One region of the Flavobacterium sp. UBA4854 genome, then DNA from elsewhere that is predicted to be linked to it. Evidence: riboswitches for the same ligand, from Rfam matches in the RefSeq annotation. Region 1 holds a riboswitch; the other holds the start of a gene.

Region 1 (4,342 bases):
TTTGCCAATTCGTTTGCTTCGTTAAACGATAAATATTCGATTTTCTTAGCATCGGCAACTAAATCTGGATTTGCCGTATAAATTCCGTCAACGTGCGTGAAGTTTTGTAATTCTTCCGCGTTTAAATAATTTGCGATTAACGAAGCGGTATAGTTACTGCCATTTCTACCTAAAGTAGTTGTGTCGTTGTTGTTGTTTGAGCCAATGAAGCCTGTAACTATATTAACCGTTTCGCCGTTATGTTCTTTAAAATAATTTACTACGTTTTTCTTTGAAAGCTGTTCCAAAGGCTGTGCATCGCCAAATTTTGAATCTGTTTTCAGTAAATCTCTCGTATCTACAAAATTGGCAGGAATTCCTTTTTCCAATAAAATAGCCGTCAATAATTTAGCCGAAAGCAATTCACCTTTAGATAAAATCTGATCTTTGATTTTTTTGCTATAATCTCCAATTAAACTTACTCCTTCAAAAAGTTTGTCTAAAACATTAAATTCTTCAGATAAATCTACCTGCGGATAATCTGAAATCTGGTATTTTTTGAAATTTTCTAATAATTCTTTATAACTGCCGTTTTTAGCAGCAATGCTTAAAATAAATTCTAATTCGTCAGTAGCATTTCCACGTGCAGAAACTACAACGGCAATCTTTTCGCCTTGATTTACTTTATCTGAAATGATTGAAACAACTTTGTTAAGTCCTTCTCCGTTTGCTAACGATTTACCTCCAAATTTTAATACTTTCATTTTATTTCTTTATTGTTTCTGCCTTAAAAATATCGGCAAGTAAATGATCTAATTGTTTGTACTCGATTAAAAAAGCGTCATGTCCGTGAACCGAATCAATTTCGCTATAGAAAACATTGTCTTTAAACTTCTTCAATTCTTCGTAGGTTTCTACATTTTCTTTTGCTGTAAAAAATAAATCTGAATTGATTCCGACGATATGAATTGAAGCTTTTGTTTTAGACATTAAGTTTTCAAAACTTTCACTATTTCTAGTAATATCAATTGTTTTAAGCAACTGATTCATTAATTTATAAGAAGACAATTGAAATCTTTTCTGCAATTTTTTTCCGTGATGTGCCAACCAGCTTTCGATATTAAAAATCAAAAGATCTTGGTTGATCGTGCGCTGAAATTTTTCTTTAAAAGATTCTGGCGAACGATAACAAAGCATGGCATGTATTCTTGCATCTTCGATTGGTCTTGAAGAATTGTTTAGAATTTGTTCTTGCAGGAAACAATTAGCGATAAGCCAATCAGTCGATTTCCAGTCGCTCGCAATCGGAATAAGATTTTCTGTGATATTTGGCGCTAATGCTAAAATTTCCCAAGCAATTCCGCCGCCAACAGAACCTCCAATAACCGCAAAAAGCTTTTCGATATTTAAAGTTTTTACGCCTTCAATAAAGATTCTTGCGATGTCTCTAGCTGTAAAATCTAAATAGTTGTCAATTAAAAAGGAATTGCTTCCGTTTCCTGGAATATCGAAAGCTAAAATGGTATAAACAGCAGTATCAATGGTTTTGCCTTCACCAATCAAGTCATTCCACCAGCCGTTTTCGCCAGTAACTTGCGAATTTCCAGTTAAAGCATGGTTAACCAAAACAATAGGCGCGCTGTGCAAAGGTTGTCCTGCCAGCGTAAAACTTAATGGTATAGAATGATAAGTTGCACCACTTTCTGTGATGAAATCTTGAATTATAATGGGATTTGGTATATTTTCCAATTTCAAATCTGTTGTATTATTGATTTGTATATGGAAATATTAGAAAGAAAAACTAGGTTTAACTAGAAAAAATCTTGTTGTTATCTTTCCACGTTTGGCGTGGTAGAATGTAGCACCTTCTTCGTTTTACCGAAGGGTTGCTAAGGCTTCATCGGGTCTAATCCCTCGTCCTTTCTTTATAACATTTCAATACGTGTTTGAACTTAACGGTGCAAATTAACTACTAATTTCTCAAACAAACAAATTTTATCTAAAAGTGTTTGTTAAATTTCTGAGACTTACTTTAGCAAAAACTATTATACGCAAAAATTTACCGAACAAAAATGCCCAGTAAAATTAAGCAGGTTTTACCCTAAATTTATGATGCTTTTTCGTTTAGATAAAAAGCGTTTCATTTTCTTTTGAATACATCAAAAACAATAAAGAGTTTGGCACTTTTTTCTCAGCGCTTTTATCTTCCTCTGTGATTCCGAATCTTGGGTGAGCCAATTCGTTTGTTGGCGGCGGATTATTATTTTTTGTCCTTCTGTTTTTCAATTTAGAAATTTTTTCTGCGAAGTAGTTCAATTTGCTCATGATATTAAGTTTTAGTTAAGTTGTGTTTTATAATCTTTATTTCTCGTTTATCTTTTTGTTAAGTCATTTTCTAGAATAAAAAAACCCTTTTGGATTTTTAGATACCAAAAGGGTTTAAGTTTTTAAACTCATTTATACTTTTAGTATCAACAGACGTTCACGCAAATAAGCGCGACAGCAAACATCTTAGTGTTCATCTGTAAGGATTTATTCATCTGTGATTTATATTGTATTTTATTTAAATTCTGCATTTGTTGTAAATTAAAAAGCCTCCTAAAATATTTCTTAGGAGGCTTTTACTATATTATTATTGTATTCTTACAATTTTTTAGCAATAGACACCCCCGCCTCGGTCTTAACCGAGATGGCACAAAACATTTTGTTGACTTTTAAGTTCATTTGATTTCTAGTAGTTTTTGGGTATAACAAATATGCAAATATTTTTCTTATTACACAAATAAAATTCAAGAATTTAATTACAAAATCCGTTGAAAATGTGTTTTTTAACGTTAAAAAACATCTTACAAAAACGAAAACGAAATAACACAAGTAAAAAACTTACAAAATAAGCCAATTTTCCTTCATAATTCCATTTGACAAATCAATTTATCAAAGAACTTTTTTCTCTTTTATATTTTTTTTAACTAAAAAATTACAGCCAAACGGCTTCTTTACTCCTAATTCGCTCCGCAATTTTCAGAATATCGGTTATAATTCCTCTAGAAATTGCTTGTTTGCAAGGTGGAGCGCTCTGAATTACGATTGGAATATCGGCATAAGATTTAGTGAAAATTTCAAAAATGGTATCAGAACCTTTTAATTGTCCGATTGGGGAATTTATTGGTTCCGAAATTAATTTGACTTCTAAAGTGCCTTTTTCTACATCAAACTCTCCCACATATCTCAATACATGATTTTCTGCTTGAGTAATTTTTGCGATTTTAAAAGATTTATCGACAGCATCTTTGTTTAGCACTCCATTTTTTTCTAAATGGTCTTCGGTTATGAAGGGCTTGATTTTAATATCTGAAAACTCAAAATCTTTTCCTATTTCTCTGGCCAATATCAAAAGTTTCCTTGCAGAATCGTTTCCAGACAGATCTTCTTTAAAATTAGATTTCATTAAACCTAAAAGGCTCGCATCTTTTAAAACAGACGAAAACGAAACATCTTCTGATGAAAATCGATTAAAGACATAACTCAGATTATCCGAGAAAACACCTCGAATCTTAGTGATTTTTTCGCCCGAATAATACAAATCTCTTAAGGTTTGCAAAACAGGAATTCCAGTTTCAACCGACGTTTCATACAAAAACTCCTTGTCATACTTTTTAAGATCTGCTCGTAGTTCTTTATATAAATCAATTGGAAGCGTATTGGCTTTTTTGTTTACCGCCACAATATTAAATCCGTTTTTGATTAACGTATTGTAATGCTTCACCAATTCATCGCTGGCTGTTGCGTCTACGGCAATCAAGTTTTCGAATTCATTTTCTTGTGCAAATTCGACTATATCTTCTACTTTAAAAGGAACTGCCAATTGTCTAAAATTGGTTTCCCAAGCATAGCCAACACCTTCTTTCTCAAAAAAGGCAACCGTCGAATTGGTTATTATTGGAAAATGAAAATCGACATTTTTACTTTCCAGAAAAAACTCCTGACTTTCAACAATTTGATTAATCAAAGTACTTCCGATATTTCCAATTCCGAAAAGGATAATGTTTATTTTAAGCTTTGACATAATTTCTAACATTTTTAATATTTTAAAACCATATAAGTGATGTAAGTTCATTTAATATTTTTTGCAGCACAAAGCTAGATGCACTGTGGTGCGTCTTTACATTACGCTTCTTCTAAAATGCACTTATATTTCTTATATGGTTTAAATTTTATAATGATGTTTTTCATAAAAAATTACCTTTAGCAAAACCACTCGCTAAAGGCAATTTTTCAAACAAAAAACAAAAAAACCTAATTTTTATTGATGCTGAATTGAGAAAGCGAAACGTTCTCAAAAACAGTTTGCAAATCAGCAATT
Region 2 (4,342 bases), on a different contig from region 1:
TTTTCTATTATGATCTAACAAATTTCCTGCAACAGTAACAGCTCTCGAAGCATCGTTTACGTGAATTACAGTTTCTCTATATTGAGGTGCAATTTTCACGGCAGTATGCGCGCGCGAAGTGGTTGCCCCTCCAATCATAATCGGGATTTTAATATCTTGTTTATCTAATTCTTTGGCTAAATAAACCATTTCATCAAGCGAAGGCGTGATCAGTCCGCTTAATCCAATAATATCAACTTCATGTTCAATCGCCGCTGCAATGATTTTTTCCGGAGGCACCATAACACCAAGATCTACAATCTCATAATTGTTACAAGCCAAAACTACCGAAACGATGTTTTTACCAATATCGTGAACGTCACCTTTTACGGTTGCCATCAAGATTTTTCCGTTTCCTTGTTTATCTCCGGCTTGTTTGCTTGCTTCAATGAAAGGCAATAAATAGGCCACGGCTTTTTTCATTACACGAGCCGATTTTACCACCTGAGGCAAGAACATTTTTCCACTTCCGAATAAATCTCCAACTACATTCATTCCGGCCATCAAATTGATTTCGATAACTTCAATTGGTTTTGTCGCTGCCAAACGTGCTTCTTCAACATCTTCTTCAATAAAAGCGTCAATTCCTTTTACTAACGAATGTGTAATACGTTCTTGAACCGTTCCAAAACGCCATTCTTGAACCGTTTTTTCATCGCTTTTTGCTTCACCTTTTACGCTATCTGCAAAATCTAACAATCTTTCAGTAGCATCGTCACGTCTATCCAGAATTACATCTTCAACGTATTCTAATAAATCTTTCGGAATATCATCGTAAATCGTAAGCATCTCCGGATTAACGATTCCCATCGTCATTCCGTTTTTGATCGCGTGGTATAAAAACACAGAGTGCATGGCTTCACGAACGGTATCATTTCCTCTAAAAGAAAACGAAACGTTACTTACTCCACCACTAATATGTGCGTGCGGAAGATTCTCACGAACCCATTTCGTCCCTCTAAAGAAATCCAAAGCGTTCAATCTATGCTCTTCCATTCCCGTTGCAACTGGGAAAATATTTAAATCGAAAATAATATCCTGCGGAGGGAATCCTACTTTGTTCACCAAAATATCATACGAACGCTGGCAAATCTCCACTCTACGATCGTAATTATCGGCCTGACCAACTTCATCAAAAGCCATTACAATAGCAGCTGCTCCGTAACGTTTGATTAATTTAGCATGATGAATAAAGGCTTCTTCTCCTTCTTTTAACGAAATCGAGTTGACAACGCTTTTCCCTTGTACTACTTTTAGACCTGCTTCGATGATTTCCCATTTCGAACTGTCGATCATAATCGGCACTCTCGAGATGTCTGGTTCCGCAGCAATTAAATTCAAAAATTTAGTCATCGCTGTAACACCGTCAAGCATTCCTTCATCCATATTAATATCGATGATTTGTGCTCCACCTTCTACCTGCTGTCTTGCAATATCAAGCGCCTCGTCATATTTCTCTTCCTTGATTAATCTCAAGAATTTTCTTGAACCTGTCACGTTTGTACGCTCACCAACATTCACGAAAACACTTTCCGGCGTAATAATTAACGGTTCTAATCCTGATAATACAAGGTCTCTTCTTTTTTCTGTCATTTTCTACCAATCCATTGTTCCTACGGAACATTTTATTCTCAATTCAACCTGCAAGGTTTTCAAAACCTTGTAGGCTTCTATTTTTTAACTCTCAATAAATCATACCTACAAGATTTTGAAAACCTTGCAGGAATACGAATATTATTCAAAAACCGTCGCTACTCTCGGTTTATAGTCTTTCGCAACCTCAGCCATTAATCGGATATGATCTGGAGTTGTTCCGCAACAACCGCCAATGATATTAATCAAATTATCATCTAGATATTCTTTAATGAAAGCCTGAGTTTGTTCTGGCGTTTCATCATATTGTCCGAATGCATTTGGTAATCCAGCGTTTGGATGCGCCGAAACATTAAAGCTCGTATTGTGTGCTAATGTTTTTAAATACGGTTTCAACAAATCGGCTCCAAGAGCGCAATTGAATCCTACACTTAACAACGGAATATGTGAAACTGAAATCAAAAATGCTTCAACTGTCTGTCCTGAAAGCGTTCTTCCTGAAGCATCTGTAATGGTTCCTGAAACCATGATTGGAATATCGAGATTACGTTCTTCTTTTACTTCTTCGATTGCAAAAAGTGCTGCTTTTGCATTTAATGTATCAAAGATTGTTTCTACTAAAAGCAAATCACAGCCACCGTCCATTAAAGCTTCTGCTTGTTGTTTGTACGCGATTCGTAAATCGTCAAACGTTACGGCTCTGTAACCTGGATCGTTTACGTCTGGTGACATACTTGCTGTACGGTTTGTCGGGCCAATTGAACCGGCTACGAAACGAGGTTTCTCTGGATTTTTAGCGGTAAACTCATCGGCAACCTCGCGTGCAAGTTTTGCCGATTCGTAGTTTAACTCGTAAACCAAATCTTCCATGTGATAATCGGCCATACCGATTGTCGTTCCTGAGAAGGTGTTGGTTTCTACGATGTCAGCACCAGCTTCAAAATAAGCGGCATGAACATCGCGGATTGCTTGTGGTTGTGTTAGGGATAGTAAATCGTTGTTTCCTTTTAACGGATGTGGGAAATCTTTGAAACGCTCTCCTCTGAAATCTTCTTCAGAGAAATTATAGCGTTGCAACATTGTCCCCATTGCTCCGTCAAGGATTAGGATATTTTTTTTTATTGCTTCTTGAATTGTTACTGCCATGTTGTTTTGCCGCAAAGACGCTAAGGCGCCAAGCTTTTTTTATTTTTAATTTTGAAGGATCTATTTAAACCCGACAGGTTTTAAAAACCTTTCGGGTTTACCTTCGATATTTTTCACATTAATTCCAAAAGTGCACTATTGTTGGCTCATTAGCCCCGATGGAAGCAAATATCCTTTTATTCTGGGGTTCAGAATAAAAGATATTTGTGTACAGCGGGAACTATTGAAAGCAAAAATGCACCAATGATTCGCTCCTGATACAGCATCTGTTTCAGTAAATATTATATGTTATCGAGAAAAGTTTTGAGAAATACGAGTATGTATTTGTGTTATCTATCTTTAATACTGGAAAATGTCGTATAAAGTAGAATTTAGCACCTTCTTTATGATAAAGGGTTGCTAAGGTTTCATCGGGTCTATCCCTCCGCCTTTCGTGATAACGAACAATAATTTTAAGAACAGTGCAAAGGTATGAAATAGGCTTTCTATTTGCAAATGTTTTTTTTCTAAGGTACTGAGGGACTAAGATGCTAAGGTTCTAAGGTTTTTTAGCTTCTGTTTTTCAAATATAGCCCGCGGTTTCAACCGCGGGGAACGTATTGTGATAATTTGGTTTGTATGATCATATCCGCATTGATTATGCGATGTGTTCATACGTTGTTGTGTTCATACGTTGTGTTCCAGTGGTTGAAACCACTGGCTATGTTCTATACATTTTTTGCTATAGTGTTCAGCTCCGGAGGAGCATAATATTTATAGAAAAACAACCAGCACAACACAAGAGCTCCAGCGGAGCGACATATATTTCGCTCCGCTGGAGCTCTTTGTCAAACGACATCAATTTTATTCTATAAATATGTCATCCCTCTGGGATTATTCATAGTAATTAAAAAAGCCCAAACTTTAAAAAGTTTGGGCTTTACAATATTTAAAAAACCTTAGCGCCTTAGTCCCTTAGAACCTCAGCACCTTCGATTAAACAATCGCCTTAACAACCGCTTTAGGCGCTTCTTTACGAGTTCCATCAAAACCGTCTACACCAGAAACTGTTGTATATTTCAATACATATTTTTTACCTGGGTTGATGATTGAATACGCAGCTTGGCACATTAAAGTTGCTTCGTGGAAACCACAAAGGATCAACTTTAATTTTCCTGGATATGTATTTACATCTCCAATAGCGAAGATTCCCGGAATGTTAGTTTGATAATCTAATGCATTGTTTACTTTAATAGCATTTTTCTCAATTTCTAATCCCCAGTCTCCGATTGGACCTAATTTTGGTGTTAATCCGAAAAGTGGGATGAAATAGTCACATTCGATTTTACGGTGTGCTCCGTTTTCTTCGATATCTAATGACTCAACATGCTCAGCACCATTGATTCCGATAACTTCTGCCGGAGTGATTAATTTAATTTTTCCAGCTGATTTTAATTCCTGTACTTTTTCTACAGAATCTAAAGCCCCTCTAAATTCGTTTCTTCTGTGAATTAAAGTTACTTCTGAAGCTACGTTTGCTAAGAAAATTGACCAGTCTAATGCTGAATCTCCTCCTCCTGCAATA

The links. A riboswitch is a leader RNA that binds a small molecule or an ion and turns the genes downstream of it on or off. The one in region 1 is predicted to bind S-adenosylmethionine.
Region 2: linked by a shared signal. The riboswitch ahead of B3J44_RS09040 (homocysteine S-methyltransferase family protein) and the one ahead of B3J44_RS20325 (alpha/beta fold hydrolase) in region 1 are both predicted to bind S-adenosylmethionine.

The regions. Positions count from the first base shown of each region.
Region 1 covers NZ_DHEI01000139.1:12,058-16,399, forward strand. Annotated here, with positions in the region: gene thrA (bifunctional aspartate kinase/homoserine dehydrogenase I) at 1-743, opposite strand, end outside; gene B3J44_RS20325 (alpha/beta fold hydrolase) at 745-1,728, opposite strand; SAM riboswitch class I at 1,806-1,913, opposite strand; gene B3J44_RS20330 (hypothetical protein) at 2,104-2,304, opposite strand; gene B3J44_RS20335 (aspartate kinase) at 2,957-4,045, opposite strand; gene B3J44_RS20340 (O-acetylhomoserine aminocarboxypropyltransferase/cysteine synthase family protein) at 4,276-4,342, opposite strand, start outside.
Region 2 covers NZ_DHEI01000063.1:20,366-24,707, forward strand. Annotated here, with positions in the region: gene metH (methionine synthase) at 1-1,632, opposite strand, end outside; gene B3J44_RS09040 (homocysteine S-methyltransferase family protein) at 1,774-2,778, opposite strand; SAM riboswitch class I at 3,105-3,221, opposite strand; gene B3J44_RS09045 (NAD(P)/FAD-dependent oxidoreductase) at 3,754-4,342, opposite strand, start outside.